DNA from 2 places in the Mesorhizobium sp. B2-6-2 genome. Region 1 is predicted to be linked to the other one. Evidence: riboswitches for the same ligand, from Rfam matches in the RefSeq annotation. Region 1 holds a riboswitch; the other holds the start of a gene.
What was found. A riboswitch is a leader RNA that binds a small molecule or an ion and turns the genes downstream of it on or off. The one in region 1 is predicted to bind thiamine pyrophosphate.
Positions count from the first base shown of each region.

Region 1 (15,596 bases):
CGCGGTCGTGGCTGACCAGGATCACGGTTCCGGCAAAGCCCGCGACAAGCTCCTGCAGCAGCTCCAGCGTCTCCATGTCGAGATCGTTGGTCGGTTCGTCCAGCACCAGAAGGTTCGCCGGCCGGGCCAGCACGCGGGCCAAAAGCAGCCGCGCGCGCTCGCCGCCGGAAAGCTCGCGCACCGGCGTGCGGGCCTGCTCAGGCTTGAACAGGAAATCCTTCATGTAGGAGACGACATGACGCTGCTCGCCATTGATGACAAGGTTCTCGCCGCGTCCGTCGGTGAGGTAATGCGCCAGCGTCTCCTGCGGATCGACGGCCTCGCGCTTCTGATCGAGCGTCGCAATCTCGAGATTGACGCCGAGCCGCACCGTGCCGGCGTCCGGTGCCAGCTCGCCGGTCAGCATCTTCAACAATGTCGTCTTGCCGGCACCGTTCGGGCCGACCAGGCCGACGCGGTCGCCGCGCTGGATGCGGGTCGAGAACCCCTTGACCACGGTGAGATCGCCAAAGCTCTTGTCGATGTTCCTGGCCTCGATTACCAGCTTGCCGGATTCGGCGGCGTCGCTGGCCACCATCGTCGCGGTGCCCTCTGCGCCGCGATGGCTGCGGAAGCGCTGGCGCATGGTTTGCAACTCGCCGAGGCGGCGCATGTTGCGCTTGCGCCTGGCGGTCACGCCATAGCGCAGCCAATGTTCCTCGCGCACGATCTGGCGGCCGAGCTTGTGCTGGTCGCGCTCTTCCTCTTCCAGCACCTGGTCGCGCCATTCCTCGAAATGCGCAAAGCCCTTGTCCAGCCGCCGCGTCTGGCCGCGGTCCAGCCAGACGGTGGCGCGCGTCACGCGTTCGAGGAAGCGGCGGTCGTGCGAGATCAGGATCACCGCGGAGGAGGTGCGGGCGAGCTCTTCTTCCAGCCATTCGATCACCGAAAGGTCGAGATGGTTGGTCGGCTCGTCGAGGAGCAGGATGTCGGGTTCCGGCGCCATGACGCGGGCAAGGGCGGCGCGGCGCGCCTCGCCGCCGGACAGGTCGTTCGGCCGCTCCTCGCCGGTCAGGCCGAGATGTTCCATCAGATAGGTGGCGCGGTGCGGATCGTCGGCTGGGCCGAGGCCGGTCTCGACATAGGCGCGCACGGTGGCGAAGCCGTCCATGTCCGGCATCTGCGGCAGATAGCGGACCGTGGCCGAAGGCTGGCGGAACACCTCGCCGTCCTGCGGCTCGATCATCCCGGCGGCGATCTTGAGGAGCGTCGACTTGCCCGAGCCGTTGCGTCCGACCAGTGCGATCTTCTCGCCGGCGGATGCGCTGAGCGCCGCTCCGTCGAGCAGCGGGGTGCCGCCGAAGGTCAGTTTAATGCCGTCGAGGTTGAGGAGTGGCGGCGCCATGTCAACTTTCTGGAAGAGGATAGGGGTGGGCCAGAAGCAGCGCCCGGCCGTGCTCCAGAGCGATGCCAAGCTGCCCTTTGACCTCATTTGATATAGTGAGCGAGGAACCGAACGCCACCTCGACGCGGTCGAGCGGCCATTTGGCGCCGGTGACCGTCAGGCCGGACAGGTCGGAAAGGCCGAGCACCGAAAACAAGGTGCCGTCGTCATAGTCGAAGCCGGCTTTGCCGGGCAGGATGGGAACGCCTTCCTGCGCGCCGCTCGTCAGCAGCACGGTCGTGCCAGCCTCGGCCAGCCGCATGGCCAGCGCCAGATGCAGGAAGGCGTGGTCGGCGCGCTTGCCGCCAAAGGCACCGGCCAACACGAGGCTGGTGGCGCCACGCTGAAGCGCTTCCGCTATGGCGAGCTCGCCATCAGTCATGTCCTTCTCGGCCGGAAAGACTTTTCGCGGCACGGCGGCGAGATCACCCGGCAGGTTCGCCGGCACCGAGTCGAAATCGCCGACCCAAAGTTCGGGGACAAGCCCAAGCATGCGGGCATGGCCGATGCCGGCATCGGCGGCGATGACGCGCGAGCCTTCGATCTGGCGTTCGAGCCGGGGCGTGCGGATAAGCTCGCCGCCAAGCAGGATGGTGAATGTGCCCATGGCCGTCGCCCTTACCAGCCCGTCGGGCGAAACGGAAGCGGGATGCCGCGCGCTTCGGCTGCGAGCCTGCCGGCGAACATTAGCTGCCCGGCAAACTTCCGCTTGCGCGTCGCTTCGACCGGGCCTATCTGTCGAAACGCTCTAACGGGGTGCCGGACGTGATCCGGCTGAGAGGCGATCAAGCCAACCCGCTGAACCTGATCCGGTTTGTACCGGCGGAGGGATTAGACGTTTCGGACCATCCGGCGCCTCAATTCCTTGTCACTCGAACGAAGGAGGCGCCGATGCGCGCAATACTGTCCCATCTCATTCTCACAACCGGCCTTGTTTCGCTTCTGGCGGGCGTCGCGCCTGCCGAGGCAAAGGACAAGCTCACCATCTATACCTATGAAAGTTTTACCGCCGATTGGGGTCCCGGCCCGGCGGTGAAGAAGGAATTCGAAGCCGAATGCGGCTGCGATCTCGAATTCGTCTCGGTGGCAGACGGTGTGGCACTGCTCAACCGCGTCAAGCTCGAAGGTTCCGGCACCAAGGCCGACATCGTGCTCGGCCTCGACACCAATCTCACCGCCGACGCCAAGGCGAGCGGACTGTTCGCGCCGCATGGCGAAGTCTCCGGCATTGACGTGCCTGGAGGCTGGAGCGACGACACTTTCGTGCCCTTCGACTACGGCTATTTCGCCGTCGTCTATGACACGCAGAAGCTGAAAGTCCCGCCGAAGAGCCTGAAGGAGCTGGTCGAGGGCGGCGGCACGGACAAGATCGTCATTCAGGATCCGCGCACCTCGACGCCCGGCCTCGGGCTGCTTTTGTGGGTGAAGTCGGTCTATGGCGACAAGGCGCCGGAGGCCTGGGCAAAGCTCAAGACCAAGGTCCTGACGGTGACGCCGGGCTGGAGCGAGGCCTATGGCCTGTTCACCAAGGGCGAGGCGCCGATGGTGCTGTCCTACACCACCTCGCCGGCCTACCACATCGTGGCCGAGAACACCGAGCGCTACCAGGCGGCTTCCTTCGAGGAGGGCGAATACCTGCAGATCGAGGTTGCCGGCATCACCAAGACGGGCGCGAAGAACCCGCTGGCGCAAAAGTTCATCGCCTTCATGACCGGACCGAAATTCCAGGATGTCATTCCGGAGACCAACTGGATGTTCCCGGCCGGCAAGACCGACAAGCCGCTCAACCCGGCCTTCGATAAACTGGTGAAGCCGACCAGGACCTTGCTGTTCAGCCCGCAGGAGGTCGCCACCAACCGTAAGGCGTGGGTGGATGAGTGGCTGGCGGTGATGAGCAAGTAACTTTGGACAATTGATCGAAGGATGATCGCTCTACGGCGCCCCCCTCTGTCCTGCCGGACATCTCCCCCACAAGGGGGGAGATTGGCCGTCATCGGCGGTTTCGCCAACTGGCAACGTTGCAGAAATGAGCGAGGCGCGGGCGCTGCTGATCTCCCCCCTTGTGGGGGAGATGTCCGGCGGGACAGAGGGGGACGCGAAGGAACGCAGCATGCGTTAACTCGAACCCTGTATGTGCAGCGTGCACCCTGCACGTGACTCCCGCATCACTGCCGGCGTCGTCGCGCTGGCGGCCATCGCCATCCTCATCGGCGGTGCCTTCGTCGGCCTCGCCGTCGAAGGCGCGCACGATCTCTCCGGCGCAGCCGCCGCCTTCGACAGTTATCTCCTGCGCGTCGCCCGCTTCACGCTGTGGCAGGCGGCGCTCTCGACGCTGCTGTCGGTCGCGCCGGCGCTGCTCGTGGCGCGCGCTTTGTCGAGGCACCCAAGTTTCCCGGGACGCCGCCTGATCCTGCAATTGTTCACCGTGCCGCTGGCCTTGCCGGCGATCGTCGCCGCGCTCGGCGTCCTGGCGCTTTACGGTCGGGCCGGATATTTTGCCGGCGTCTTCGCCGGACTTGGCGGTGCGGATTGGCCGGGGGTCTACGGCCTCTCCGGCATCCTTGTCGCTCATGTCTTCTTCAACCTGCCCTTGGCGACGCGCCTGTTCCTCGAGGCGCTGGGCACCGTTCCCGCCGACCAGTGGCGGCTGGCGAGCCAGCTCGGCATGGATGCCTGGCCGGCCTTCCGGCTGATCGAATGGCCGGTGCTGCGCGCGGCCCTGCCGGGGATTGCCGGGCTGGTTTTCATGCTCTGCATCACCTCCTTCACCATCGTGCTGACGCTGGGCGGCGGTCCGGCCGCGACGACGCTGGAAGTGGCCATCTATCAGGCGCTACGCTTCGATTTCGATCCCGCGCGGGCCGTAACACTGACGCTCCTGCAGATCGCGCTCACCTTCGTCGTGGTCGCAGCGCTCACGCGGCTCGGCGCCAACACGGTCGGTGATGCCAATCTGCCGGTGGCGCCGCGCCGCTACCTATCGGCGGGCCGAATCGAAAGCGCGCTGAATGCCGGCCTCATCATGCTTGCCCTGCTGTTCGTCGCCGGACCGATGCTGGCGACCGTGCTTTCAGGTCTGGGGGCGGATCTCGGACGGTTGGCCGGTGAACCGGCAGTGCGCCGCGCCACCCTCACCAGCGCCGGCCTTGCCCTGCTTGCGGCGCTGCTCAGCGTGACGCTGTCGCTGGCGCTGATCGCGGCACGGCGCGCGCTGGCCCTGCGGCGCCGGGCAGGCGGGGCCATGGGCCTGCTCGAACATGCCGCCGACACCGGCGCCGGCTTCGTGCTCGTCGTGCCGCCGATCGTGCTTGGCGCCGGCTGGTTCCTGGCGCTGCGCCACGTCGCCGATGTCTTTGCCATCGCGCCGGTCATGGTCGTCGCCGTCAACGCAGTGATGGCGATGCCCTTCGCCATCCGCGCCGTTCGCCCGGCCTATGACGCGGCCAGCGAGCGCCACGAGCGGCTTTGCCTAGCGCTCGGCATATCCGGCTGGAACCGGCTCAGCCTGATCGACTGGCCGTCGCTGAGGCGGCCCTTGGCGACCGGCTTCGCCTTCGCCATGGCGCTGTCGCTCGGCGATCTCGGCGTGATCGCGCTGTTCGGGAGCGATTCCGTGCAGACCTTGCCCTATCTGCTTTTGGCGCGCATGAGCAGCTACCGGACAGCCGACGCCGCGGGACTTGCCTTGCTGCTCGGCCTCGTCTGCCTGATGCTGGTGATCGCCGCCGACTGGCTGGGGCAGGAAGGAAAGTCATGACGACGAGCATCGACGGCATCGCCGCGCAAAAGGGCCTCGCCGTCGCGCTGGATGGCGTCTCGTTCAGCTATGGCGAATCCTCCTTCCGCTTCGACGCCGAATTCGCGGCCGGCAGGATCACCGCCATCATGGGGCCGAGCGGCTCCGGCAAGTCGACGCTGCTCAATCTGATAGCCGGCTTCGAAGCGCCCGATGCGGGCAAGGTGCTGATCGGCGGCGACGATCTCGGAAACACGCCGCCTTCGGCGCGGCCGGTGTCGATGGTGTTCCAGGAAAACAATCTGTTTGCGCATCTTTCCGTCGAAGCCAATGTCGGGCTCGGCCGCTCGCCGTCGCTGAAACTCGGCGACGCCGATCGCGCCGACGTCGCCGAGGCGCTGGCGCGGGTTGGTCTTGCCGGCAAGGAAAAGCGGCTGCCGCGCGAGCTTTCCGGCGGCGAGCGGCAGCGCGTGGCGCTGGCGCGGGTCTTGCTGCGCGACCGGCCCGTTTTGCTGCTCGACGAACCTTTCGCGTCGCTCGGCCCGGCGCTGCGCGACGACATGCTGGACCTTGTGGCCGGCATCCATGCCGAGCGCGAAATGACGGTGTTGTTCGTCACGCATCAGCCGCAAGATGCGCGCCGCATCGGGCAGGACGTGGCATTTCTCGACGAAGGCACGATCGCGGCAGCCGGGCCCGCCGAGGATTTCTTCGATCGGTCTGGACCGGATGCGTTCAGACGCTATATCGGCGATCGAGGCGGCACCGTTGCCGGATCACAACATGTTGCCCGGAAGCGGACATAATTTATGGCCAAACCGGCAAATGGGCGATCCGGCGTTTGCTTGCCTTGTCCGGGGGAGTATGGCTAGGTCCGGCCATGCTGGTCCGGCTGGACCGTGATTTGCCGAAAGATTTGGAAGGAAGCCGACCTGTCGAGCGGCGCTGAGAAGGTGTGGATGAAGCCGCTGGCACGATTTCTCGCGCTGGCGAGCGTCGCCGTGCTGGCGAGCTGCCAGATGTTCACGCCGCCGGACGTGCAGGAGAGCGGCTTCCAACCTTCCGACAAGCCGATCACCGTCGACAATGTCGTGGCCAACGCCAAGCTCGCCGAAATGGCGAAGGCCCAGCACCCGCGCATCCTGGCCACCTATGGCGGCGAATATTCCGACCCAAAGCTCGAACGCATGGTGGCCAAGGTCGTCGGCAATCTGACGGTGGTGTCGGCCAACCCGACCCAGACCTATCGCATCACCATCCTCAACTCGCCCAACGTCAACGCCTTCGCGCTGCCGGGCGGCTATCTCTATGTGACACGGGGCCTGCTGGCGCTGGCCAACGATTCCTCCGAGCTTGCCGCCGTCATCGCGCATGAGATGGGGCACGTCACCGCGAATCACGGCCTGCAGCGGCAGCAGCTCGAGGCCGAGGAGGGCCTGGCGACCAAGGTGGTTTCCGATGTGCTCGGCGACAGCCCGACCGCCAAGGCGGCGCTCATCCGCGGCAAGCTCAGGCTCGCGCAATTCTCGCGCAACCAGGAACTGCAGGCCGACGCCATCGGCATCAAGTCGATCGGCGAGGCGGGCTATGATCCCTATGCGGCAGGCCGCTTCCTGCAGTCGATGTCAGCCTATACCGACTTTCGCTCGGTCAGCGGCGCCACCGACGCCAGCCTCGACTTCCTGGCGACGCACCCGAACACGCCGCAGCGTATCGAGCTGGCGCAGCGCCTCGCGCGCAATTTCGGCCCGCCCGGCGTCGGCACGCGCGACCGCGACGCATTTCTGGCCGGCATAGACGGCCTGCTTTACGGCGACACGCCGGAAGAAGGCTATGTGCGCGGCCAGACCTTCATGCATCCCAATCTCGGCGTCTCCTTCACCGTGCCGAACGGCTTCGTCATCGACAATTCGGCGGCCGCCGTGACCGCGACCGGGCCGGGCGACATCGCCATCCGCTTCGACGGCGTGGCGATCGACAAGTCCGTCTCGCTCACCGATTACATCCGCAGCGGCTGGGTCGCGGGGCTGGAAGACGCCAGCGTGCGCCAGGACACGATCAACGGCAACGATGCGGCGACGGCGCATGCCAGCGCGCAAGGCTGGCAGTTCGATATCGCGGTGATCCGGGCCGGCGGGCAGGTCTACAGGCTGCTGACGGCCGCGCCCTCGGCCAGCACTTCGCTGGACCCGGTGGCGCGCTCGGTCAGCGGCTCCTTCCGCGTGCTGAGCCCGGCCGAGAAGGCGGCGCTGAAGCCGCTGCATATCAGGGTCGTCACCGTCCAGGCCGGCCAGACCATGGGCTCGCTTGCCGCGCAGATGGTCGGCGTCGATCGCAAGCTCGATCTGTTTCGCGTGCTCAACGCCATGTCGCCGGGCGCGACTGTGTCGTCGGGCGACAAGGTCAAGATCGTCACCGACAGGTAGGGGCTCGCGAGTTCAGACCAACCAGGCGCCGTCGGCTATTTGACGCGGGGAACCGTCGTCACAAGCCGTCGCTGCCGGTGTCGCCACCGTCGCCTTGGCCATCGCCGGTACTGCCGCTACCGGCGTCGCCACCATCGCCTTCGCCATTGCCGGTACTGCCACCGCCGGTGCGAGCAGCGCCGCCGACATGGTCGCTGCCACTCCAGGATGCTCTCCCGGTTTCCGTTGGCTCCGGCCTGACCTCAGGTTTTCCCGGATCTGTCCGCGTGATGGCCTTCGGTTTCGACACGGGCACGCGAACCACCTTTATCTTCGTGATGACCTTCGGGGCCTTGCACGCCATGACCACGGGGGTGCTGCGCGCGGGAAGGCCCAGGATGCCCATCGCGTAAACGTCTTGCCGCTCCATGCCTGCCTTCAGGAAGGCCAGCGCGCGCGCCGGGTCGGCGGGCACGCCGTTGCGGCCTTCATTGAAGATCACCGCGAGCTCCTTCATGGCATCGACATGCCCCATCGCCGCTGCCTGGAGCAGCAGGTCCAGTCCCTTGCCGGTATCGCGCTGGATGCCGAGGCCATTGAACATAGCGCGTCCCCAGGCGGCCATGGCGTAGGGGTCCCCCTTGCCGGCCGCCTGCGAATAGAGGCCATTCGCCTTCGTGGCATCGACAGCAGTCCCCATTCCGGACGAGGCGATGTAGCCGAGTTCGAAGACCGCCCGCACATGTCCCTTGTCGGCCGCATCCTGAATGGCCTTCCTGGCCTCGTCGACCTTGCCGGCCGCCAGAAGCGCCCGGCCGAGCTCGTAATGGAAGCGGGCAATGCCGGGATAGGTTTTCACCGCCGCCTCGCAGGCTTCCACCGCCCCGCCGCCGATCTCATTCGGCGTGAGACCCTGGACGACGCCTTGCAAGTCGAGCGGCGCGCCGGCTGCCCGGTCGCAAGCGTCGATGTCCGGCGACAGCTTCATCGTCGCCTGCTTGGCCGCGTTGCCCGCGCGGATATCGAAGCCGACTTCGATGGGCGCGACCGAACCGATCTGCGGCTCGTAGCGCAGTTTGTCGAGCTCGGCGGCCGTCAGGCTCGATTGCGGCGAAAGCACGCGATCCGGCAGGGACAGCGTTCCGGTCGCCGGGTAGCTCGCAAGCTTGAGATTGACCCCGGCATCCTTGGCCGGAAAATCCAGTTTCAGCGGAACCGGACCGACGCCGAGCGGGACGCGGATGTCGCGACTTCCAATCGCCTCGGCGGCATCGGCGACCTGGATTCCGCGTTCCGCCGTCTGCTGGCCCTGCTCGGCGTCCAACGACGGCGGCGTGGGTTGCTCCGCCCCGCGCATCAGCACGACGTCGTCGATCAGCGAGGAGTTCTCCCACGGAACCTGCTTGCCGTTGGTGGCCTTGACCACGTCGCGGCGGACGGCCGCCATGACCGACCGTATCTCCTGGTCCGGCGCCAGCGCACGGCGCGAGAAGGACGACGAAAACGGGCTGAGGTCGCCGGACCCGTCATAGGCGACCGCCCCCGGCTCGGTGGCAAAGGCAATCAGCGTGTTCTGCGAACCCGTCACCTGCGCAAGGCCGCTGCCGCCGCTGACGATCAACTGGTCGCGCAACCAATAGTCCTTGCGCGGGAAAGGATCGTTGCGACAGGCGTCGAGGATGATCATCTGGACCTTCGATCTCGAGCGCAGCTGCCGCAATATGTCGTCGACCTTGATGGCCTGGACCTCCATGTCGGCCGCATCTTTCAGCGACGCGTCGACCGGGATCAGGAAGTTCTCTCCGCCGATCTGGAAGCCGTGCCCCGAATAATAGACGACCGCCAGATCGGCGCCGTCCGCCGCCGCCAGATAGTTGCGGAATCGCTCTTCGAATTGAAGCTTGGTGAGGTCCTTGGCCGCGAACACCTCGAAGCCGGCCAGCCGGAATGTCGTCGATACGTTCTCCGCGTCCTTGTCCGGGTTCTTGAGCGTCGGGATTTCGCGGTATTGCGAATTGCCGATCACAAGGGCAACCCTTCGATCGGCGTGGGCCTCGAACGTCGTGAGGCCCACGAGGATCAAGGCTACAATCAGCGCGCAGCATCGCAGCATGGCAAATCCCCCATGTGGTGTGATCTGGAGGAGTCAAAAAGCCGATTGCGGCGCGACAGTCTGTTAAAGAGCTCACAATCCTAATTATCACCGAGGAAAATTGCCCCGATGACGGCGTGTTCTTATTCAATCAATTTCTTATCTTGGAGTTTGAGCTGGACTAACTTCAGGCGGCTTCCGCCAGGAATTCAGGGTTTTGCTTCACCAGCGCCAGCTTCAGCTTTTCCATGGCGCGCGCCTCGATCTGGCGGACGCGCTCCTTGGAGATGCCGAGCTGTTCGCCAAGCGATTCCAGCGTGGCGCCGTCATCGCTCAGCCTGCGCTCTTCGATGATGCGAAGCTCCCGGGCATTGAGCGCGCCGAGCGCGCTCCGCAGCCAGATAGCGCGGCGCTGGACGTCGATCCTCTCGCCGACGATCTCGTCGGGAAGCGGGTCTTCGGAGACCAGGAAATCCATCCGCTCGGCGGCGCCGTTCTCGTCGGCCAAAGGCGCGTTGAGCGAGCTGTCGGGGGAAGACAGGCGCGAATCCATCATCGCCACGTCGGCCTCCGGCACACCCAGCGCCGCCGAGACCTCGCGGTAGAGCGAGGCATTGGAGAGAGGCTCGGCGCCGTTGGCGAGGCGCGCGCGCAGACGCCTGAGATTGAAGAACAGCGCCTTCTGCGCGGAACTGGTGCCGCCGCGCACGATCGACCAGTTGCGCAGGATGTAGTCCTGCATCGAGGCGCGGATCCACCAGGTGGCATAGGTCGAGAAACGTACTTCGCGCGCGGGTTCGAAACGGGCGGCCGCCTCGAGCAGGCCGACATGGCCCTCCTGAATGAGATCGCCGAGCGGCAGGCCGTAATGGCGGAATTTCGAAGCCATGGAGATCACAAGGCGCATATGGGCGACGGTGATCCTGTGCAGTGCGTGCTGGTCGTTCTCTTCCTTCCAACGGAGCGCAAGGACATGCTCCTCGTCGCGCTCGAGATACGGAGCCTTCATTGCCGCCCGGACCAATGTCCGTCCTGCCGCGTCCTCGATCATGCCGGCTCCTTTTGCGACGATTGCGCGTATGGCGGTTGAAAAGACGCCACCGCGCCCTACAACAGCCATGCAACGTGTCAGGCGCATGGATGGTTCCGCCGCCCGAGGGGGCAGATGGTGCCGGCGGAAACATTCTGTTATCTGCTGGGAAAGCCTCTTGGCGGATTCCCGGCTGGTTAGAGAATGAGATTTCTGGCAGAGGCGATTTTTGAAATCTGGTTCCTTATTTTGCAGCCTTCTATCTGCCAGTTTCCGGCTCGCACAATCGCGCCGGGGCACCGGTCAAAACGGGATCACAGAAAAATGAAATGGCTCAAACCGCTTCTTATCGCCGGAACGTTGCAGGTTCTGGCGATCACCGCCAGCTATGCCGGCGCCAATCTCGATCAGATCAAGCAGGCCGGGGTGCTCAAGGTAGGCACTGAAGGCACCTATGCGCCCTTCACCTATCACGACGAATCCAACGCGCTGGTCGGCTTCGACGTCGAGATCGCCAAGGCCATCGGCGACAAGCTCGGCGTCAAGGTTCAATTCCTCGAAGGCAAGTGGGACGGGTTGATCGCCGGCCTCGACGCCAACCGCTACGACGCCGTCATCAACGAGGTCGGCATCACCGATGCACGCAAGGCCAAGTATGATTTCTCCGATCCCTACATCGCCTCGAAGGCGGTGCTGATCGTGCGCGGTGACAACACCGACATCAAGACCTTCGCCGATCTCAAGGGCAAGAAGTCGGCGCAGTCGCTGACCTCCAATTTCGGCAAGCTCGCCGAGAAGAACGGCGCCGAGCTCGTCGGCACCGACGGGTTCGACCAATCGATCCAGCTTCTGCTTACCGGCCGCGCCGACGCCACGATCAATGACAGCCTGTCCTTCCTCGATTTCAAGAAGCACAAGCCGGACGCCAATGTGAAGATCGCGGCGCAGGAAGAGAATGCCGATTATTCCGGCGTCATCGTGCGCAAAGGCGATCCGGAGCTGGTCGCGGCCATCAACAAGGCGCTGGCCGACATCAAGGCCGACGGCACCTACCAGAAGATCGCCGACAAGTATTTCGGCCAGGACGTTTCGAAGTAAGGCAATCGTCCTTTGTTCGGATACCGGCGGGCCGTCTAAGACGGCCCGCCATTTTTGCATGAGCTTTGGGGGGCCGTCTTTGACGGCCCGCCGGTTTTTGCAAGATAGTCGGTCCATACGGGGGACGCGCCGCCGTATCTGGAAGGGAGAAGCGCGCCGTGCCGCACTGGCTGCAATTGATGCTGGAATCGTTGCCGACGCTGTTGTGGGCGGCGCTGATCTTCACCGTGCCGCTGACGCTATTGTCCTTCGCGCTCGGGCTCATCGCCGGACTGGTGACGGCGCTGATCAGGCTGTTCGGCCCGAAGCCGCTGGTCGCGCTGGTGCGCTTCTATGTCTGGATCTTTCGCGGCACGCCGCTGCTCGTTCAGTTGTTCCTGATCTTCTACGGCCTGCCGTCGGTCGGCATTCTGCTCGATGCCTTTCCCGCCGCGCTGATCGGCTTCACGCTCAACATCGGCGCCTATACGTCTGAGATCATCCGGGCCGTCATCGGCTCGGTGCCGAAGGGGCAGTGGGAAGCTTCCTATTCGATCGGCATGACCTGGAGCCAGGCGATGCGGCGCACCATTCTGCCACAGGCGGGCCGCGTTGCCGTTCCGCCGCTTTCCAACACCTTCATCTCGCTGGTCAAGGACACCTCGCTGGCGGCGGCGATCACGGTGCCCGAGATGTTCCAGGCCGCGCAGCGCATCGTCGCCACTACTTATGAGCCGCTGATCCTCTATGTCGAGGCGGCCGCGCTCTATCTCGCGCTGAGCTCGGTTCTGTCGGCGCTGCAGGCGCGGCTGGAAGTGCGGCTCAACCGCTATGGCGGGTTCCTGGAGGCCAACGCATGATCGGCCTCAGCAACATCGAAAAGCGCTTCGGCGACAATCTGGTGCTGAAGGGCGTGACCGTCACCCTCGACGAGGGCAGCGTGACTGCGCTGGTCGGCCCTTCCGGCGGCGGCAAAAGCACGCTCTTGCGCTGCATCAACCTGCTGGAAATCCCGACGTCCGGTTCCTTGCGCATCGGCGACGAGACGCTTGCGTTCCATCCGGGCGGCAAGGTGCCGGCCAAGGATATCCAGCGCATCCGCCTGCAGACCGGCATGGTGTTCCAGAATTTCCAGCTCTTCCCGCATCGCACAGCGATCGAGAATGTCATGGAAGGGCTGGTGACGGTGCTGAAATGGCCTGAGCCGAGGGCGCGCGAGCGGGCGATGGCGCTGCTCGAAAAGGTCGGCATGGTGGAGAAGGCCGACGCCTGGCCGGCGACGCTGTCCGGCGGCCAGCAGCAGCGCGTGGCGATCGCCCGGGCGCTGGCGCCGTCGCCGCGCGTGCTGCTCTGCGACGAGCCGACCTCTGCGCTCGATCCGGAACTGGCGCAGGAAGTGGTCGACGTGCTCGGACAGCTTGCCCGCGAAGGCACGACCATGGTGATGGCCACGCATGATCTCAGGCTCGCCTCGAAGATCGCGCAGGAGGTGGTGTTCCTGGACGCCGGCGTCATCGTCGAGAAAGGCCCGGCTTCGGTCGTGTTCGACAATCCGGAGCGCGCGCGAACCAAGCGCTTCATCGCCTCGCTCAGGCAAGAGGAGGCGCAGAAGGAAGGCGGCGGGTGAGTTGTTACCTCCCTCATGGGAAGTCAGCCCGAAGCGCCAGCCGATAACGCAATCCGCGCCGCCGTCATCCTCGGGACCGAGAATCTGCCGAGTTACCAGGACTGACGGCGATCCTGTTTCATGAGACGGCAGGTCCTCGGGACAAGCCCGAGGATGACGGCGCAGAATGGGGATGCTGAAAAGGTATTTTAATGCCTCGCAAGCCGCCGGAGACAAAAAACCCGGCGCGAGGCCGGGTTCTTCGTAAACTCAAAAGCGAAAAAGCTCAGGCAGCTTCTTCCTGCTCGGCTTCCTCGTTGTCGGCCTTGGCGCCGCGCTTCGGACCCTTGTTGAGGTTAACCTCGATGAGACGCACCGCCTCGGTCTCAGACATGCGGTTCACCGCGGCGATCTCGCGGGCCATGCGGTCGAGCGCGGCCTCGTAGAGCTGGCGCTCGGAGTAGGACTGCTCCGGCTGGTTGTCGGCGCGGTAGAGGTCGCGCACAACTTCCGAGATCGAGATCAGGTCGCCCGAGTTGATCTTGGCGTCATATTCCTGGGCGCGGCGCGACCACATGGTGCGCTTGATGCGGGCGCGGCCCTGCACGACCTTCAGCGCGCGGTCGACATAATCCTCTTCCGACAGCTTGCGCATGCCGATCGAGGTCGCCTTGGCGACCGGCACCTTCAGCCGCATCTTGTCCTTCTGGAAATCGATGACGAACAGTTCCAGCTTGTGACCCGCAACTTCCTGCTCGTCGATCGCCACGATCTGGCCGACGCCATGCGCCGGATAGACAATGAATTCGCCGGTCTTGAACCCGTGGCGAGCCGCGTTGGACTTCTTCTGCGGGGTGATCGTTGCCATTACGCCCTGAACTCCTTAGTTGTGCAGCCGGCATCATGCCGGCTCGAACCCACGAGGTCGGCAAAGCCGACCGTTAGCCGCGCAACAGGATGAACCACCGGAAAGCCAAGGGCCGGCATATCGCACGAATGCGACCGCCTGCCCCAGATCGCTCTGGTCCGGATCTAAAAGCTCACCTTTCAGTGATTTGGGGCGTTAGCGCCATAAATCGACGTTGTGTCACCGGCATGTTTCGTTGATGTAACACAAAAAGTCGGAAGAATCAAGGTTTTGCTGCATTCGCTAACGCCAAGCGGCAGCGCTGCCCGTCAAGACGGCAATTGTATCGGTCCGGTTACGCCGCGTCATGCCGGTGTTCCCGGTCGCTATATCAATCGCCTTCGCCGGGCTCCGCCGAGAAATATTTCTCGAACTTGCCGGTCTCGCCGTCGAAGGTCTTGGCGTCCGCCGGCGGCTCCTTCTTGGCGGTGATGTTGGGCCACTTCTCGGCGTATTCGGAATTGATCTGCAACCATTTGTCGAGGCCGCCCTCGGTGTCCGGCTTGATCGCGTCGGCCGGGCATTCGGGCTCGCAGACGCCGCAGTCGATGCACTCGTCAGGATGGATGACGAGCATGTTCTCGCCCTCGTAGAAACAGTCGACCGGACAGACCTCGATGCAGTCCATATATTTGCATTTGATGCAATTGTCGGTCACGACATAGGTCATTGCAGGCTCCGGAACGTCCCATTTTGCTGGGCTTTTCGGCTGAGGTAACGCCTTTGCCCGCCGCATGCAAGGGCAGGGATTGCAGGCGGAGCCGGTGTCGCGGGAATGGAATTCCAGCCGGAAAGCTTCGGCGAAGTCGTCCAGCCCAACCGTCGCGCAGTTTTCCTGGAATTGCTGCAGCCTCGCCGCGGCCCGGCTATATCTCAGTCGTCGCCGAGCAGCCGGTCCGTCTGCCGCCGCTCGCGTTTGGTCGGGCGGCCGCTGCCGGCCTCGCGCAGCGCCGGAATGGCGTCCGGAACCGCCTCGCCTTTGGGCGCCGGCGCCGGCGACATGTCCTCGTAAAGCAGCCGCGCCTCGTCGGCCGGGCCGCGCCTGGCGCCACAGCTCAGCACCTTCCAGATGAGGATACGGCGCTCGAGCGTGATGGTGAGCACGTCGCCGGGCTTGACCAGATCCGACGCCTGCGCTGCTTTGTCGCGATTGATGCGCACGCGTCCGGCGACGACGACCTTCGCCGCCAAGGACCGCGACTTCACCGCGCGCGAGAAGAACAGCCATTTGTCGATGCGCTGGCGGCCTTCTCCAACCATCGCGGCTAGATTTGTTGGAGCATGATCTTATCCGAAAACCGGTTCCCACTTTTCGCTGGC
Region 1 covers NZ_VFUG01000005.1:273,019-288,614, reverse strand. The annotation lists gene FJ419_RS13905 (ABC-F family ATP-binding cassette domain-containing protein) at 1-1,384, opposite strand, end outside; gene FJ419_RS13900 (thiamine diphosphokinase) at 1,386-2,030, opposite strand; TPP riboswitch at 2,166-2,271, shown strand; gene thiB (thiamine ABC transporter substrate binding subunit) at 2,315-3,325, shown strand; gene thiP (thiamine/thiamine pyrophosphate ABC transporter permease) at 3,555-5,180, shown strand; gene thiQ (thiamine ABC transporter ATP-binding protein) at 5,177-5,965, shown strand; gene FJ419_RS13875 (M48 family metalloprotease) at 6,119-7,585, shown strand; gene FJ419_RS13870 (caspase family protein) at 7,644-9,677, opposite strand; gene FJ419_RS13865 (RNA polymerase factor sigma-32) at 9,844-10,707, opposite strand; gene FJ419_RS13860 (amino acid ABC transporter substrate-binding protein) at 11,011-11,784, shown strand; gene FJ419_RS13855 (ABC transporter permease subunit) at 11,943-12,623, shown strand; gene FJ419_RS13850 (amino acid ABC transporter ATP-binding protein) at 12,620-13,390, shown strand; gene FJ419_RS13845 (CarD family transcriptional regulator) at 13,656-14,237, opposite strand; gene fdxA (ferredoxin FdxA) at 14,608-14,946, opposite strand; gene FJ419_RS13835 (RNA-binding S4 domain-containing protein) at 15,150-15,536, opposite strand.

Region 2 (15,596 bases), on a different contig from region 1:
GCGAGCCAGAAGATGCGCCGGCGCCCTGCTCCCATGGCGGCGAGCATCTGGCTGATTTCCAGGGCCGTGGCGGCATAGCCCTCGACCAATGCCACCATCATCGGAAAGAAGGTGACCAGCGCCACGAGCAGGATCTTCGGCAACAGCCCGAAGCCGAACCAAAGCACCACCAGCGGCGCGATCGCCACCAGCGGCAAGGTCTGGCTGGCGATCAGGAGCGGGAACAGCGCGCGGCGCAGGGGGGCAAAGAAGTCGACCACCGCCGAGAGGACGAAGGCGGCAACGAGCGAGCAGGCAAAGCCCGCCAGCGTGGCGCGAATGGTGGGAAGCGTGTTGTCGGCCAGTGCCGCCCGGTTCTCCCAGGCCTGCGCCAGCACGCGCGAGGGTGCAGGGAGCACGGTGGGGGCGATGCCGCCGAGGCGTGCGCAGAGCTCCCAAGCGACGAGAAGGAGAGCGAAAGCCAGCGCGGCGGGGAAGATCCTGGCGACGGTCGTGGTGAAGGCTGATCTCCCCCCTTGAGGGGGAGATGCCCGGCAGGCCAGAGGGGGGCGCGAAGGAACGCCAGCTTTCGAAACTTGTGCGAAAGCAATTGGCGAACGCCGCGCGCGCAACCAGTTGAGAGGTCGGCGGGACAGCACCCCCCTCTGCCCTGCCGGGCATCTCCCCCGCAAGGGGGGAGATTGGCCGTCACCTCGGCTTTCGCCAATCGTCGAAGGTTCCCCTCTCTCCTGCGAGATGGGACTGGGAGCATCTCCCCGACGCGATGGGTCAAGCCAAACAGCCACGACATCTACCTCGATAGATCGAGCTTGCGCTCAAGCCGCGGTCGGGCTGTTCGCCGAAATGGTGATGTCGAGCGTCACGTGACCGGCGCCGGGCCCGAAGCGGCAGAAGGCTTCGTTCAGAGTGGCGAAGACCGCGCCGGCGTCGCCGCGCAGCTTGGTGCAAAAATGCTTGGAGCGTTCGAAGACGCCCGACTGTTTCAGGAAGTCGATACAGCCATAGATCTCGTCCATGTGGTCGCCGGTGCCCATCACATAGAGCGAGAATTGCGCCGCCACCGGCTGATTGGTCGAAAGCGTGGCCTCGACGGCGCGCAACGCGGCGCGCTTGCGTTCGTCGAGCGGGATCGCCGGGCCGCCGATCTCCTCGGAGCGGCAGATCGGGTCATCCGGCTCGCCGGGGCAGCCGCGCGAGACGGCGGCCGACAGCACACAGTGCCTGCCGCTTTTGGCGGCCGCCACGAACAGGTCGCGCATGGCTGGGAACAGCACCTCGGGCGGCCCGACCAGCAGCGTTGAGATGTCGTCTGTCTCGATCCTCAGCCTGTCGCGGTAAGGATCGAGCGCGCCAAGCGCGCCAAGGATCACGCCGACGAAATCGTCGGCCATGGGATAAAGGGAAATCTGTGCTCCGGAAAACATGGCCCGCCTCGCTCCGCTGGTATTATCCAGATCAGCTTTAGGGTCCGGAGGCTTGCCGCCACCATCTCAGCCCCGACCGTACGGAGCACCCCTGTGGATGGCCGGGTTAAAGCACTGTTTGCGGTGCTGGGAAAGCTATTTTTTGCGGTGTCAGTTGGGCCAGGCGCCCATCTCCCTATGGGAGATGCCGGTGGTTATAAGATTTTTGCGGATTTCTTATAACTGCTTTATCTAACTATTTTGTCGTTCAAATTGTACGAATCCCGCTTGATTGCTTTTCGTACATAAAGTACGATATTTCCCTTCCATTGAGGGAATTTGCTTGAACACCGCGAACCATGCCGCTTTTGCCGACCTCTCCCACCCGTTGTTGTCGCCTTTGCCGCTCGCCGAGCGCGAACGCCTTGCCGGCGCCTGGCGCATGGCCAGCCAGGACATCGCCGACGACATCCGCTTTATCCGGCAATATCTGAAAGTGATCGCCGAAAAGAACGAGCGGCTTTCGACCGGCGCGCTGGTGCACGGCCGCGTCTATGTCAAGGCGTGTGCGGCCTGGCTGCCGGAGACGGCGGCGCGGTATTTGCGCAACCTCAGGCTGATCAGCGAATGCGAAAGCGCGATGATCGCCGCGGGGGTGAGGTTCGCCCGCTCGAGCGATGCATGGTGAGGCGCGTTCTCACCTCTTCCATCGTAGAAGGGAAGGAATCCGAGTCGCCCGAAAAGCGAACAATCATGCCGCTGCAACCCTTGGCTCAGCGGGTCGAAAAATGCATCGTTTCACACAATCGCCAATTGGTGGACGCGGGCGAGCGGCCGGGCGTTAATTCTACGCAGGCGAAGGAGGGTAAAGCCGTATACCAGGGAGGAATTCGTTTTGATGGACCAGCAAATCGACATCGGCATACAGCCTGACGATCAGCCCTACGAAGTCACTTCATTCGCCCGCAAGCATGGCCTGACGGTCCCGGTTGCCGATGCGGTCCTTTTCGCCAAGGGTCCGGCGCCGTCACGCGCAGCTTGCGACATGGCAGCGCTTGCCTTTCTCTGCGCGGTCGCGCGATACGCCGGAAAGCAAGGGAGGCAATAACCTTTCCTACCAGCTGAACTGCAGCCCCGCATTGCTGCCCACGTGACTGCCGGCGAAGGCGACGCCGAGCGTGCCGGTCAGCCGGCCGCCATGGTCGAAGCCTTCGCTCAGCACCGCGGTCCCGGTGATGCCCAAGCATTGGCTTGGCCGGCTTGGCCCAGTTGCCCTACAACATATCCGTCGACCGACATGGTCATGATCAAGACGACTTTTCGCATGGTCGGCATAGCCTTCGGGCACAGTCCTCACACGGAGCGTCGCACCGTCACATGATCCGGTGGAAAGGGGTGCAGGCCTTGGCTGGCGGTCAGCCCTTGGTCTTCTTGGAGGGGGACTTTGCCTTGGCAGGGCCCTTGGCGGGCTTCTCCGCCTTGGCCGCTTTCGGCTTGTCGGCCTTGGCGGCAGCGGCCTTTTTCGGGCTCTTGGCTTTCGGCTTGCCGGCCGCATCGATCTCGGCGGCCGCCTGGTCCCAATGCTCCATGTGGGCGCCTTCGGGCCGGCCAGCCTGCTCCCAGATCTCGTGCGCGCGCTGGCGAATGCGTTCGTGCTTATCGTCCGTCACTGTCGCCTCCTGATGTTGGGACGGTTCCCCGGCGCGAACATTAGCCGAATTTTCGCGTGACGTCTTCGCTATCACGAATAAGCGACCGACCTGGACGGCAATTTCGCTCAGTGTCCGTCGGTGACGACCGCGATGCCCAGATGCGCTGCCTTTTTTGTAATCAATCCGGCTAAATCCGCGTCAGAGCGGTCGGTCCCCGTGCGCTGGCGCAGCAGGGTGATTGCCTCGTGCATCGACAGCAGGCCAGTCCTATGCTCGGCCAAAAGCTTGTCGACTTGGCGTGCCATGTCAGGTGATTCGACGTGTGGATGATGCATGGCAACGACTCCTTCCGCGCTTCGTTGCCTCCCAAACCACTGCCTATCTTAGGCCTTATGCCCGGATGCGAAAAGAGCCCGATCCTTGCCCAGTGCTTCGGAGGACCGGGCTCTTCCAAGGCTGGATCTACTCGATCACCTGAACAACGCGGCGCGTGCCGGGATCGATCAGCACCGTATGGTCGTTGACGACCGCATAGCGGTACTGGACGTCCGGAACCTGCTGCAACTCGACGGTGTCAGGCACGGTCGAGCCGACGCCAAGCTCAAGGCCGAGCACATTGACCGAGGCGATCGGATGCTTGTGAACATATTCCTTGACCACGGTCTGCTGCTCGGGGGTGATGATCACCTCGTCCGCGGCCGCGATGCCGATGCCGGCCATCAGAGCCAGGCCGGCGACAGCTGGAATGAGGGTGGTTTTCATCGTTTCTCTCCTGTTGCGTTGGTGAGCTCCGCCCTGCCTCCGCAGGGGCGGAAACACGAGCAGATCGAACATGGGAGCTCCCGGGGCAAACGCCGCCGGCAGGGTGTTGTTCCGTCAGCGGCGACTAATTGATTTGGCGGAACCTTCGCATCGGCTCCGCATTGGAAGGCATTGAAACTGCCCAAGTCTTTGAAATCCAAAGGATGCCGCAGTCATGCAGGAAGGCTCCATCAGAAGCGACATCGAACTTCGGCCCCCCGTGGCCATCGCGGTGGGTGCCGGCTTCAAGCGCGAGATCGCCTCTCTTACCGCGATGCAGAACTTTCTCAAGGAATGGCCGCAGGCCATGCGGGGCGGCAGCTACGCCAACGCATTCCGCGCCTGCGAGGCGGCGCGGAGCGGCGAGATCGATGTCGACAAGGCGCGGCAGGCGTTCCTGGCCTTCGCGCGGAAGGCCGGGATCGAATGGACAGGCGCCGATCCCGTCGCGGTGTTGCGCGAAGCGAAGATCAGGCGAATCCGGGCGCGCGAAAGCCGGGCACCAAACCGGCACATGCCTGGCTAGGCCCAGCCTCGACGCGTTCGGACTCACGCCATGCGATCGGCGTTGTCCTGCAAGCTTTGGGATTTGGCCGGCTGATCCTGGGAGCAAGCCGGGCGCCTCCCGGCGTCCATTTTGCCTGCAGACCGCCGCCTTCCGGCTGACGGTCGGCTGAATCGATCCGGGATCTCGACTGGTGGCCGCTGTCAGTTCGGCGCCGATTCGCCCAGCCCCTCGGCAACGAAGGACGCGGCGATCAGATCGTCGGCCTCAATGCGTAGGGAGCCCTCGCCGCCCCCCATGATCGCCGCGACCTTCTGGAAAGCCTTCATCTCATGTTCGGTGATCCGGGCGTCTTGCATCCTGGCTTTGAGATGGGCAACACGCATCCCGAGCGAACGGGATGTTCCGATTTCTCGTTTCGACATGTTGGTCAAACTCCTCCTCGCCCCGCCCGTACTTGTTCGCCACCGCCCGTATCACGTTGCCACTGGTTTGTGGTGTCTATGAGACAACGTGAACCAGAGCCGCTAACTCAAGCGCTGAGGGAAGGTTCCGTTAGCACATGGTAACAAAATAATAATCGGTTAACGGCCCGTCGCCGTAATCGGGCGTCGGGCCATCCGATTTGGTGCGCTATCGATCAATCGAGGACCTTGACGATCTTGCGGGTACCGGGGTCGACGATCACCGTCCGGTTATCGACGACGACGTAACGGTATTTCACGTTCGGCACTTCGTGTAATTCGACCGTATCGGGAAGCGTGCTGCCGACGTTCAGCTCGACGCCCGGAATCTTGACCGAGGCCAACGGCTGTTTATGCACGTATTCCTTGATCACGGTTTCCTGCTCCGGCGCGATCACGACATCCTGCGCGGCAGCAGCGCCAATGCCAGCAAGAAGCAGGAAGCCAGCGGCGGCGGAGGTGAGGTGCATTTTCATTGGTCGTCTCTCCTATGTGGATCTGAATCGAATCGCCTGAATGCTGCGCCTGCGATTTTCCACAGCGGGTCGGCATTGCCGTAACGCCGTTCGCCTACCCTTGTTCCTGCAAAACTGGACCGGCGCCTGCAAAAACAACTGCCGCCGTGTTCCGCGACCATCGCCTCCGACCGTGGCACCAATTTCGGAACAATGCGTTTCGGGCTGGGTTACCCATCCGAAGGGACCGACTTTCCGAGGAGAAATCCAATGAAACATCTGCTGATCACAAGCATGATCGCGCTCGGCGTCGGTTGCGGCGCCGCGATGGCGCAGACCGAGTCCGCGCAGCCGAGCGGCGGCGACAATAATTGCACGGCCGGCACGGCCAATTGCCAAAAGGGCGGCAAGACGGGCGGCCAGGCCCAGGGTGAGATGAAGTCGCAAACCCAGCAGAACGCCCAGGGCAAGGCCGGCGCAAACACCGAAGAGCAGGCTCAAGGCAAGACCAAGATGAAGACCGACGAGCAGGCTCAGGGTCAGTCAGGCGCCAATACTGAGCAGAACGCCCAGGACAATACACAGCTGAAGAAGAAGAAGCAGGCGCAGGGCAAGACTGGCACCAGCACCGAGCAGAACGCCCAGGGCACCACCAAGATGCAGACTGAGCAGAACGCCCAGGGCAAGACCGGTACGACCACCCAGCAGAACGCCCAGGGCAACACCAACGTCGAGACCGACCAGAACAAGACGGCGTCGATCAATAACGTGACGGTGGAACAGAAGACGCAGATCACGCAGGTCATTCATGAGAGCCATGTCGAACCGGTTCGCGACGTCAGCTTCGACATCTCCGTCGGCGTCGAGGTGCCGCGCCATAAGGTGCGTCTGCACCGTCTGCCGGCCCGGATCGTCAAGATCGTTCCGGCTTATGAAGACTATGAGTATTTCGTCTTGGCCGATGGGCGCATCGTCATCGTCGACCCGGACACCTACAAGATCGTAGTGATCCTGAGCTGATCCAGTCAGCATAGTGGACAAAGGCCCGCCCAGGTGGCGGGCCTTCCTTTGCGAAGAGGCGTCAAAACAGCAGGCGGTTGCCCGCATGCACTGTGGTCCATCAGGCATGACTAGAATGTCGTCGGCCGTGGAACGATCCGGCGCAATTCCCAGTTGTCACAACGGAAGTCCTGCGTCCGTCGTCCCTGTCAGGATCGGACGAAAGGGCAATGGGGCCGCCGGCAAATCGTTCAAGCTTGCGGTCCACCCGGAAAAGGTGCATGGGTCAAAATGGGTAGAGATATGGGCGAGATCGTCGTTGACCGAACGGGGTCGCGGCGCTCGAATGGGCAGATGTATTTTCCGCAGTTTCTTGTGGGAATGGTGGTTACGCTTCTGATGGTCCTCGGTTGGATGTTTGCATCCACGGGATCTGTCTGGGCGGCATTGGGCTGGACAGTGCTTGCCGCCGTCATCCTGCAGGTGGGCTATTTCGCAGCGGTGCTGTGGCTCGTCCAGCGCGAAGGCGCGACCGACGAGGCCAAGTCGAGCGATGGCGCTGCTTCGCCCGCCAAATTGCCCGGCCCGTTCGAGCGGGACGGCATCATCCAGGCGCTGCTGTCGCGCCTGTTTCCAAGGTTACCCTGAGCCACAGGCAGACAAGCGCGTCGAATAGCCTGGCGCGGAAGGCCAAGCGGCGCAAAAGCCGCTCGGCTATGAGGGACGGATCCTCAGCGGGTGGCGGCAGCCGTCGTTGAGCGCACCGTCTCTGGGGACGAGAAGACGACGAGGCCGAAGACCAGCACCGCGGCGGCCACGATCAGCGAGCCGATCGCCACGACCGGCTCGATCTCCGGGTGGCCTCCCGCCAGCATCCAGTAGAGCGCTGGCAGCATGATCACGATGCCGACCGTATAGAGGCCGTAATGGATCATGGCGATGCGGCGCTCGGCCTTGGCCGGGTTGAGCGCATAGTAGCCGCCGAAGATGGCGCTGGTGACCCAGCCAAGAAGGTTGATGTGAGCATGCGCCGGAAAGGCACCGTGATCGCCCGAAATCGCCATCTGCAGTCCGGCGGCGACGCCCAGGATGAGAAAGACGATGGCCGTCTTGAAGAAGAGTTCCGATACCCGTGGCATTTGTTGTCCTCCCAATGCCTTTGCAGATCCGACTCTGTGAAGTCTACATCGTGCAAGCCATATTAGCCATGACGCACCTAGTAGCTCTGCACAGGGATTATGACGGTTGCCGTTTGTCTTGGTGTGAGATTTTCCGTTCATGTCCGTGAAAGTCAGCGCAAACGCTGGGGATTGGCTGAAGCCGCCCCAACCCTCGTCATTCTATGGCGGAGCAAGGAGCGAAGCGACGCGGCGCAGACCATAGAATCCATTCCGTGACTTGGAAGCCCTGCCACGGTGCAGAATTCTGCTCCGTTGCACGTCCTGGCGAAGGTAACGGCATGGATTCCAGGGTCTTCGCGCGTCGCTTCGCTCCTTGCTCCGCCCTGGAATGACGATCGCGCTGGGCCAATCTCCAACCCATGCCACCTGCCAATGCAAACGGAGCCGACCGGTCAAAATCCCTGTGCAGTGCCACTAGGTCGGCGTCGCTGCCGTGAGGTTTGGCGGCGGTTTTGAAAAAAATGGCTCGCCTCCTTCGAAGCGAGCCGAAAAGGGAGCCGGGCTTGAGGTCGGCTCCATCCAGGTTGCCACCTGAATTCCAAGCAGAGCTAACGTAATAGAGCCCGGAATTTATCCCACCGCAACGGGGCAAAGGTTTTTCCGACACGCGGCCGCCAGCCTTCGCCGATCGGCCATCTGACACAAGACGCCGCCGGCCAGCACATCGCCCCGGTCAGCCGGCGGGCGAAAGCATGCGCTTCAGCGTCCCGTCCCTCAGCCAGAACTGATGGTAGAGCGCCGCCACGACGTGGACGGCGATCAGCACGATGAATGCCGGCTTGGCAAGCGAATGAATGTCACCCCAAGGATCGCCCAGATAGAACGCAAGAAGCCCGATTGCCGGCGTCGCCAGCAACAGCACATAGAACAGGCCGTGCGATACATGCGCGGCGACCCGCATCCATCTCGATCCATGACCGGCGGGGGCCGGCGCGCCGGATGCCAGCCTGAGGAGCAGTCGAACAAGCACAAGCGCAAGAACGGACAGGCCGACCCAGTAATGAGCTGAGCCCAGTGCCTGGTCGGTGGCCGATACCGGCTGGCCGTCTTCGGCGGCGTCCACGACGACCGTCATGCTCTCACCGAAGAAGAGCTGAAATAAAACCAGCGCTGCAATCAGCCAATGCAGCGCGATCTGAAAAATTGAATATCCATGTCTGGTTTCCATCGCGTCCGTTCCCCTGAATACAAGGCGTCCCACGCCTTCACGTTGTTGAATAGTCGTGAGGACGATGGCCGAATTTGGCTCGAAAGCTCCCGCAATTGTGGCCGCAACGTTACATTTTCGTATGGCGGGCATTCGCGCCGGCCTTGGCGGTTCGAGACCGGGACCGGCGCCTTGCAAGCGCGCAGCATTTGGGCAATGCTTGGAATCGGGGGAGTGGTTTCCGTAATTTCGGAAGCGCGATTACATGTTCATCGACTACTACGAACTTCTGGAAATAAGCCCGAACGCCAATTCCGAGACCATCGAGCGGATCTTCCGCTACTTTGCCATGCGCTATCACCCGGACAATCGGGAAACCGGCAATGAATCGCGCTTCAGCGAGATCGTTGAAGCCCACAATACGCTCCGCGACGCGGTCAAACGGGCTCAATACGACATCCTTTACCGCGAGCATCTCGGCCTTCGTCACGAGCTCACGGAAGGAGCGCGCGACGGCGGTGGCATGGAGCGGGATTCCGTCATCCAGGCCAATCTGCTGTCGCTTCTCTATGTGAGGCGCCGGCGGGACGTCAACAATCCGGGCATCGGCGACGACGAACTCGAGCGCCTGTCCGGTTGCCCTCGCGAGCATCTGGAGTTCCACCTGTGGTACCTCAAGGCGAAGGGCTTCATCGGCAGGACCGAGAACGGCACGTTCGCGATCACCGTGGAAGGCATAGATCACGCCGCGGTCAATCAGAGAGATCGCCCTGATGCCACCCGCCTGCTCAATCACGCCGAATGAGCCGGTCTGCGTTGCCCTGATCGTCAAAGGCCCGCCTGCTGGCCTGAACCAGCGGCGGGCACGATGAAGGAACAGCTACATGCCATGCGCCATGGAGGACAAGAACAGCGTCAGTGACTAGTTCCCCGACGCCGGGATTTTGAAAGGTTGCCGTTTGTCTGGTGCAGGATTTTCCGTTCATTTCCGTGAAATCAGCGCAAACGCCGGGGATTGGTTGAAGCCGCCCCAACGTCGTTATTCTATGGCGGAGCAAGGAGCGAAGCGACGCGCGCAGACCATAGAATCCATGCCGTGACTTGGAAGCGCCGCCTCGGTGCGGAATTCTGCTCCGTTGCATTCCTTGGCGAAGGTAACGGCATGGATTCCAGGGTCTTCGCGACGGAGCTTCGCTCCTGCTCCGCCCTGGAATGACGATCGCGATGGGCGTTTCGGCCAATCTCCAACGCATGCCCACCTGCCACGCAAACAGAGCCGACCGGTCAAAATCCCTGTGCAGTGCTACTGGGCGTTGTGCGCCATCGAATACAAGGCGACTGAGCTCCGGCGCACTGCCGAAATTGGCTCGGCGCGCCGCGCCCGTCGCCCTGCCACCAAAGAAAACCGCCGGGCGAGGCCCGGCGGCTTTCGCTCGCCCTCCGGTCGGTTCTTCCGGCCTTATGGGGTTGTGGTTGTCGCCGTGGCCGCGGCTTGCGCGTCGATCTTGCCCGCCAAAGTATCCTTGGCCCAGGCGGTGACGTCGGCGTCGACCGGCTTGTTGGCCATGTCGGCAAGGGCCGCGTCCAAGGACTCATTGGTGGGAGCCGGTGCATTGTCAGCCGCTGCCTGAGCATCGGTGATCGCCTGGGCGTCAGTGGTGCTGATCGTATCGTTCAGCGCGGTGATCTGATTTTCGAGGTCGGTGATGGTATCCGGCGGAGTGTTCGAATCCGCCTGCGCCGTGGCCAGCTCTGTCTCGAGTGTCGCCAGGGTGGCCTGGTCGGCGGCCAGCTTGTCGTTTGCCGCCTCAAGCGCGGCCTGTGCATTCTGCGCCGCCGCGGCCTGCGTCACATAGGCCTGAATGCCGGCGAACTTCTTGCTCTTGGAATTCATATAGGCGTTGATGTTGCGCTGCAGCGAGTTCAGCCGGCCGAGCTTGGCGTGAAGGTTTTTCTCTTTCGGCGTCGCGGCAGTCGTGGTGTCGTCGGTCGAGCTGTCGTCCGACGTGCTGTCGGTGCCCTTGTTGTGGCCGCTCGCCGAAGCTGACTTGCCATGCGAGGCGCCACTGTCGCCTTTGCCGTTGCCACCGGCATTGCCGTTTCCGTTACCGCCGCCGTTTCCGTTGCCGCCGCCATGGCTGCCGCCATTGCCGTGGCCGCCGCCGTTACCGCCGGCAAGCGCGGGGGCGGCCGCGAGCGCGAGAATAGCAAGGGATGTCAGAAGTGTCGTTCGCAATGTCATTGTGCTTCTCCGCAGATAAATCGTCACTATCGCCCAACCGCTAGGCAGCCTCTTATGAGAATTTCCTAATGACGTCGGATAAACTTTAAGCAATTGCGGTCGCGAAATGAGAGCATAGCTGCCATCGCCCGGCAATTCTCGCGAAAACTCTCCTTAACACATTGAAATTTAACGGAAATACAAAGGGCCGAACCTTCGTGGGCCGTTTGGAACAAAGAAGGCCCTTGTCTCGCCAGACCATGGTCCCAAGAGGCAATTGCCGCCGCGAAAACCCCTGCAATCGGATCACCTGCGCCTTTGGAACCCTGCCGAAAGGTCGGGGTTAAACAAGCGAAGGGACGTTGCCTAAAAGGACAGTCACCATGAAACGAATTCTTCTCGTTGCCGCTTTTGTTGCTTTGTCCTGTGGTCTGGCTACGGCCCAATCGGGAACGTCGTCGGGCACGTCGTCGACTTCGTCATCCACAACAACGACGATGCCCAGCAGCCAGAGCACAGACACGACCACGACTAACTCGACCAACTCGAATTCAGCGAAGGACTGCGCGCCTGGGCAGCAGACCGGCAGTGCCAAGCAGGCGGCCCCTGGCCAACAGGACACGAGCGCCAAATCCAACGCTCCCGGCCAGATGAAAACCACAACGGAAGGCTGCTAGCCACCAGGCATAAGCGGGCCCGGCTTTTTGCCGGCCATCAAGCGGAAGGATTTGGATCTTCCGTGCCATCAGTCTCGATCGGCGTGTCGGTTGCCGTCTCCGGCTCCTGACCTTCGCCTGAACCGGTCGGGGAAAGCACGGTCAGGTCCATCCGGGCGATCCGGGACGCGGATTTTCCTTGGGCATTCGGCTCGCCGATGTCCGTCTCGAAAACCGAGGCTTTCGCGAGGTGGCCGACGCTTTCGGCGCGCTTGCCCGGGAAAGTTTCCGACGCCTGGGGTCTGCTCGCTTGATGCACGGCGCCTGGGCCGTGCTGGCTTCCAACAAGAGAGGTCATGGCTGCGCTCCTGATATTGGATGACAGCAATCCCTAGCATTCCTGGCTGGCGCCAGCCTTGCAGCTTTTTAGAGAATCCTAAGATACATCCGTTCGTCCCTTAGCCGCCGACCAGGGGCACGGTCACCGAGGTGGTGTAGCTGATCGGGTAATTGCTGAAATAGGGAAAGCTGATGACAAAGGCATAGCTGGCGTTGACGTGTGCCATGCGGAACCCGCCGCTCGCCGGATCGGTGTTGATGGTGACGTTCACATTCCGCAGGCCAAGTGCCTGAAGCTTCTGTGTGGCGACGGCCTGGATGTCGGCCTGCGTCAGCGTGTTGTTGAGCTGCAGGGAGCGCGCCGAGGCTTCGAGCGCGTAGCGCACGCTGGATACGCTGTTCATCGACCAGCCGAAGGCGAAAATGCCGAACAGGAGCATGATGAGAAAAGGCGCGACCAGCGCGAATTCGAGACCGGCGCCGCCCGCCTCATTGGCCGCAAATGCCGAAAGCCGGAGTCTTCGTTTAGCGCACACGGACCACCTGCACATGGCCGATCGCGGTGTTGTCTGGGTATGGACCAAAGGTGAAGGGCGGGATCCAGGTGCCGGATGCCTGAATCTGGACGTAGACGGACGGCGCCTTCGGTCCACTGCATAAGGTCGACGCATCGACCACGGTGGTCCCGCACTTGTAGATGCGACTAATCGTAACCTGCGCGTCGGAAGGCTTGTTCTCCCAGCTCGCCAGCGCGACAGTCTGGGTCGCGCTGTCGTCAGCGGAGCCAGCCATCACGAGGTTGGCCGCCGTCTTCACGCCGGCGCGCATCGACAGCGAACCGTTGACATAGGACCAACCGTCCATGATTCCGAGCAACGCCGCACATAGGACGGGCAAGACAAACGCGAGTTCCACCGCGGCGATGCCCGATTCATCGCGAATGGCCGGCATCAATCGACGGGCAGCGGATTTCACTCGACCACCGCGACCGACTGAGCGGCCGGGATGTCTTTCATCCCGAGGCTCGAGCAGTCCTGGTTGATGGTCGAGTTGCCCGACCACTGGATGGTATCGGCAACGACCTGTGTGCAGCCATTCACGCCCGAGAAATTGCCGAGATAGTTGACCTGTTGCCTGGGAAAATAGATTGCGCCGGTCAAAAGCGAGGTCGCGGTGCCGTTGAAAGTGCTTTGCGCCGCCGTGCCGGTCCTGTCGCCGTAGAACAGCACGCCCGAATAGGTGCCCGTGGTCGGGGCGGCCAGCGTCACGGTGGCGTTGCCGTTCATGCTGACAGTGTTGCTGCCGGCCATGAAGATCGTAACGTCGCTGCCTTGGATGACGGCGCCCGCGTTGATCTTCATGTCGCCCTGGACGACGTATACACCGGGGGAAAGCGTGATATTGCCGTTGAGGCTCATGCCGCTGCAGTAGGTCCCGGGCTGGATCGTTTGCGTCGTCTTGTTGCCGTTGATCTTCTGGCATGGGCTCGTGGTCGCGGGAGCCGGCAAGCTGGCGAACGGGTCGGCCGCCGGCAACGCCTGGGTGATCGGGGCCTTGCAGACCATAGTTGGCGGATTGTTCAGCACCATGCCGCCGGCGCTGATCAGACAGTCGGTCTGGACAGCCGCCGAGCCCTGGATCTTGATTGCGTCGGAGGCGTTCGAATTCGCCATGTCAACGCAGCCGATTTTCTTCGCGTCGGTGCTGCCGGAGAAGAGCAACGCCTGCGAAGCCGTGAGACTGAGAGCTATGTCGCAAGCTTTCGAAGCGTCGGTGATAAGTGCCACCGCCCTCGCCCGCTCCGGCACCTTTGTCTGGGTGAAGATGGACGTGAAGATCCGGTCGAGATCCTGGTTGAGGATGACCTCGACCGCCTTCTTGGCCGTGTTCGGTCCCGACGCTGGCGGGGTGTTGACGACGATGGTGCCCGCACCAAGGCCATTCGAGGCGGCCGATGACGCGGCGGCGGCGGTGATGGCATCCGTATTGGATCCGGCGATCTTTTCCAACGCGCCGGCATAGGCGGCCGCGTCGGCGATCGCCTGCAGCTTCAGGCTCGAATAGTACCAATAGGAGGTCTCGACGCCGAGCCCGGCGCCGCCGACGACGACCGGCAGGGTGAGCGCGAAAATGGTGGCGACATTGCCGCCCTTGCCTTCGCAAAAGCGTCGAAAAAAAAGTCGAGAAAAAAACTGTCTGAAGAAACGACCCGAAAAGGCCATGGCCAAGCGCGCCCAAGCTATCCCAGTCGTCAGGTCATCATTGCCATATGAACGAATGCCTAATTATTTCGTTCGATTTTTGCCGGTGGGACCCTAGCGCTCCGCTGCCCCCACCTTGCGCCGCGCGCACTAAGACTTAAGGCCTAGATAACCTCGGACTTAAGGCATAAGTGCCGGTAAAACCGTGCATTTTAGCTCTTTCTGCATTTTATCTATTTTGGAAATCGCCCGTAGAGACGGCGCGCATATCACATCTCGCAGATCTGCGAGGATGGGCTCCATGTTGAGACGGTTTTTGGCATCGAGGCGCGGCAACTTTGCGATCGCGGCCGCAGTCGCCATGGTGCCGCTTATGCTTGGCGTGGCGGCATCCGTCGACCTGATAGGCACGAGCGACGACGCCGCGCGGTTGCAGAACTCGCTGGACGCGGCCGGCTTGGCGATCGGCACGAAATACCTGCCAGGCATGTCGGCAAGCGACGTGCAGCAACTCGGCCAGACCTTCTTCGCCGCCAATATGAGCGCAGCCGACGCGCAGGAGCTATCGGGCAGCCTCGCCGCCTTCCAAGCCAGCGCGAGCGGCGATCCGGGCGCCTATTTCATTTCGCTGTCGTCGAGCGTCAGCCGGCCGGCCTTCATCAGCGGCATGCCGGCCTGGCAGGCGACGCGCACCGCCTCGGTCAAGCTCAAACCCGGCGCGCAAGCCTGCGTGCTCGCGCTCGATCAGCATGCCGGCGGCGCGGTCAACCTGCAGGGCTCGACCAATGTGGCGATGGACGGCTGCGTGATCGCGGCCAATTCAGACGCGCCCGACGCCGTCAACCGCGGCGGCTCGGCGATCCTCAGCGCCGGCTGCGTCTCGACGGTCGGCGGCACGCAAGGGCTGACCCCGCCGAACGCCACGCTTTCCTGCGGCGCGCCGCATGAGAACCAGTATGCTTCGTTCGATCCGCTGGCCGACGTCGTTCCTCCCGCCTACACGCTCTGCCTGCCGGTGCCCAATGGCAAAACAGTGACGCTCTCGCCGGGCACCTATTGCGACAAGACCTTGTCGGGAAAGATAACCCTCAATCCGGGCACCTACATCATGCGCAACGTCACCATAAAGCCGGGCGGCAACGGCAGCCTGAGCGGCCAGGGCGTGACGATCTTCCTGATGGAGAATTCACAACTCTATATCAACGCCAACGAGCAGGTGAACCTGTCGCCGCCCACCAGCGGGCCCTACGCCGGGATCACCATCTACCAGGCTCGCGGCAACACCCAGGCGCTGACGCTGAACGGCGGATCTGGCTCCATGGTCAGCGGCTTTATCTACGCCCCGGACGCCGTCATCACCTATGCCGGGAATTCGGACATGAACGCTCAGGGCAGTTGCCTACGGCTGGTCGGCGATACGATCTCGATGACGGGGAACTCGGCCGTGAAATCGGATTGCACGGCCGAACTCGGAGGCCGGACAGCGTATGCGGGCCGGATGATCACCCTGGCGAAATGAGCGCCAACCTCCTCCGCCAGGAGGAGGAGATTGCGCCTAACCGACAATATCCG
Region 2 covers NZ_VFUG01000031.1:4,494-20,089, reverse strand. The annotation lists gene FJ419_RS29930 (ABC transporter permease) at 1-479, opposite strand, end outside; gene FJ419_RS29925 (YkoF family thiamine/hydroxymethylpyrimidine-binding protein) at 816-1,424, opposite strand; TPP riboswitch at 1,415-1,527, opposite strand; gene FJ419_RS29920 (hypothetical protein) at 1,747-2,091, shown strand; gene FJ419_RS29915 (hypothetical protein) at 2,302-2,511, shown strand; gene FJ419_RS31515 (hypothetical protein) at 2,518-2,646, opposite strand; gene FJ419_RS29910 (DUF2934 domain-containing protein) at 2,819-3,073, opposite strand; gene FJ419_RS29905 (hypothetical protein) at 3,181-3,390, opposite strand; gene FJ419_RS29900 (DUF1236 domain-containing protein) at 3,518-3,817, opposite strand; gene FJ419_RS29895 (DUF982 domain-containing protein) at 4,032-4,382, shown strand; gene FJ419_RS29890 (hypothetical protein) at 4,565-4,786, opposite strand; gene FJ419_RS29885 (DUF1236 domain-containing protein) at 5,002-5,301, opposite strand; gene FJ419_RS29880 (DUF1236 domain-containing protein) at 5,551-6,300, shown strand; gene FJ419_RS29875 (exopolysaccharide production repressor protein) at 6,583-6,927, shown strand; gene FJ419_RS29870 (hypothetical protein) at 7,011-7,418, opposite strand; gene FJ419_RS29865 (cytochrome b/b6 domain-containing protein) at 8,134-8,760, opposite strand; gene FJ419_RS29860 (DnaJ domain-containing protein) at 8,873-9,412, shown strand; gene FJ419_RS30980 (hypothetical protein) at 10,067-10,984, opposite strand; gene FJ419_RS29845 (hypothetical protein) at 11,172-11,423, opposite strand; gene FJ419_RS30975 (hypothetical protein) at 11,543-11,872, opposite strand; gene FJ419_RS29835 (TadE/TadG family type IV pilus assembly protein) at 11,943-12,359, opposite strand; gene FJ419_RS29830 (TadE/TadG family type IV pilus assembly protein) at 12,349-12,798, opposite strand; gene FJ419_RS29825 (pilus assembly protein TadG-related protein) at 12,795-14,045, opposite strand; gene FJ419_RS29820 (TadE/TadG family type IV pilus assembly protein) at 14,326-15,543, shown strand; gene FJ419_RS29815 (hypothetical protein) at 15,580-15,596, opposite strand, start outside.
Region 2: it holds a riboswitch for thiamine pyrophosphate, as region 1 does, so the genes downstream of both, FJ419_RS29925 (YkoF family thiamine/hydroxymethylpyrimidine-binding protein) here and thiB (thiamine ABC transporter substrate binding subunit) in region 1, are expected to answer to the same signal.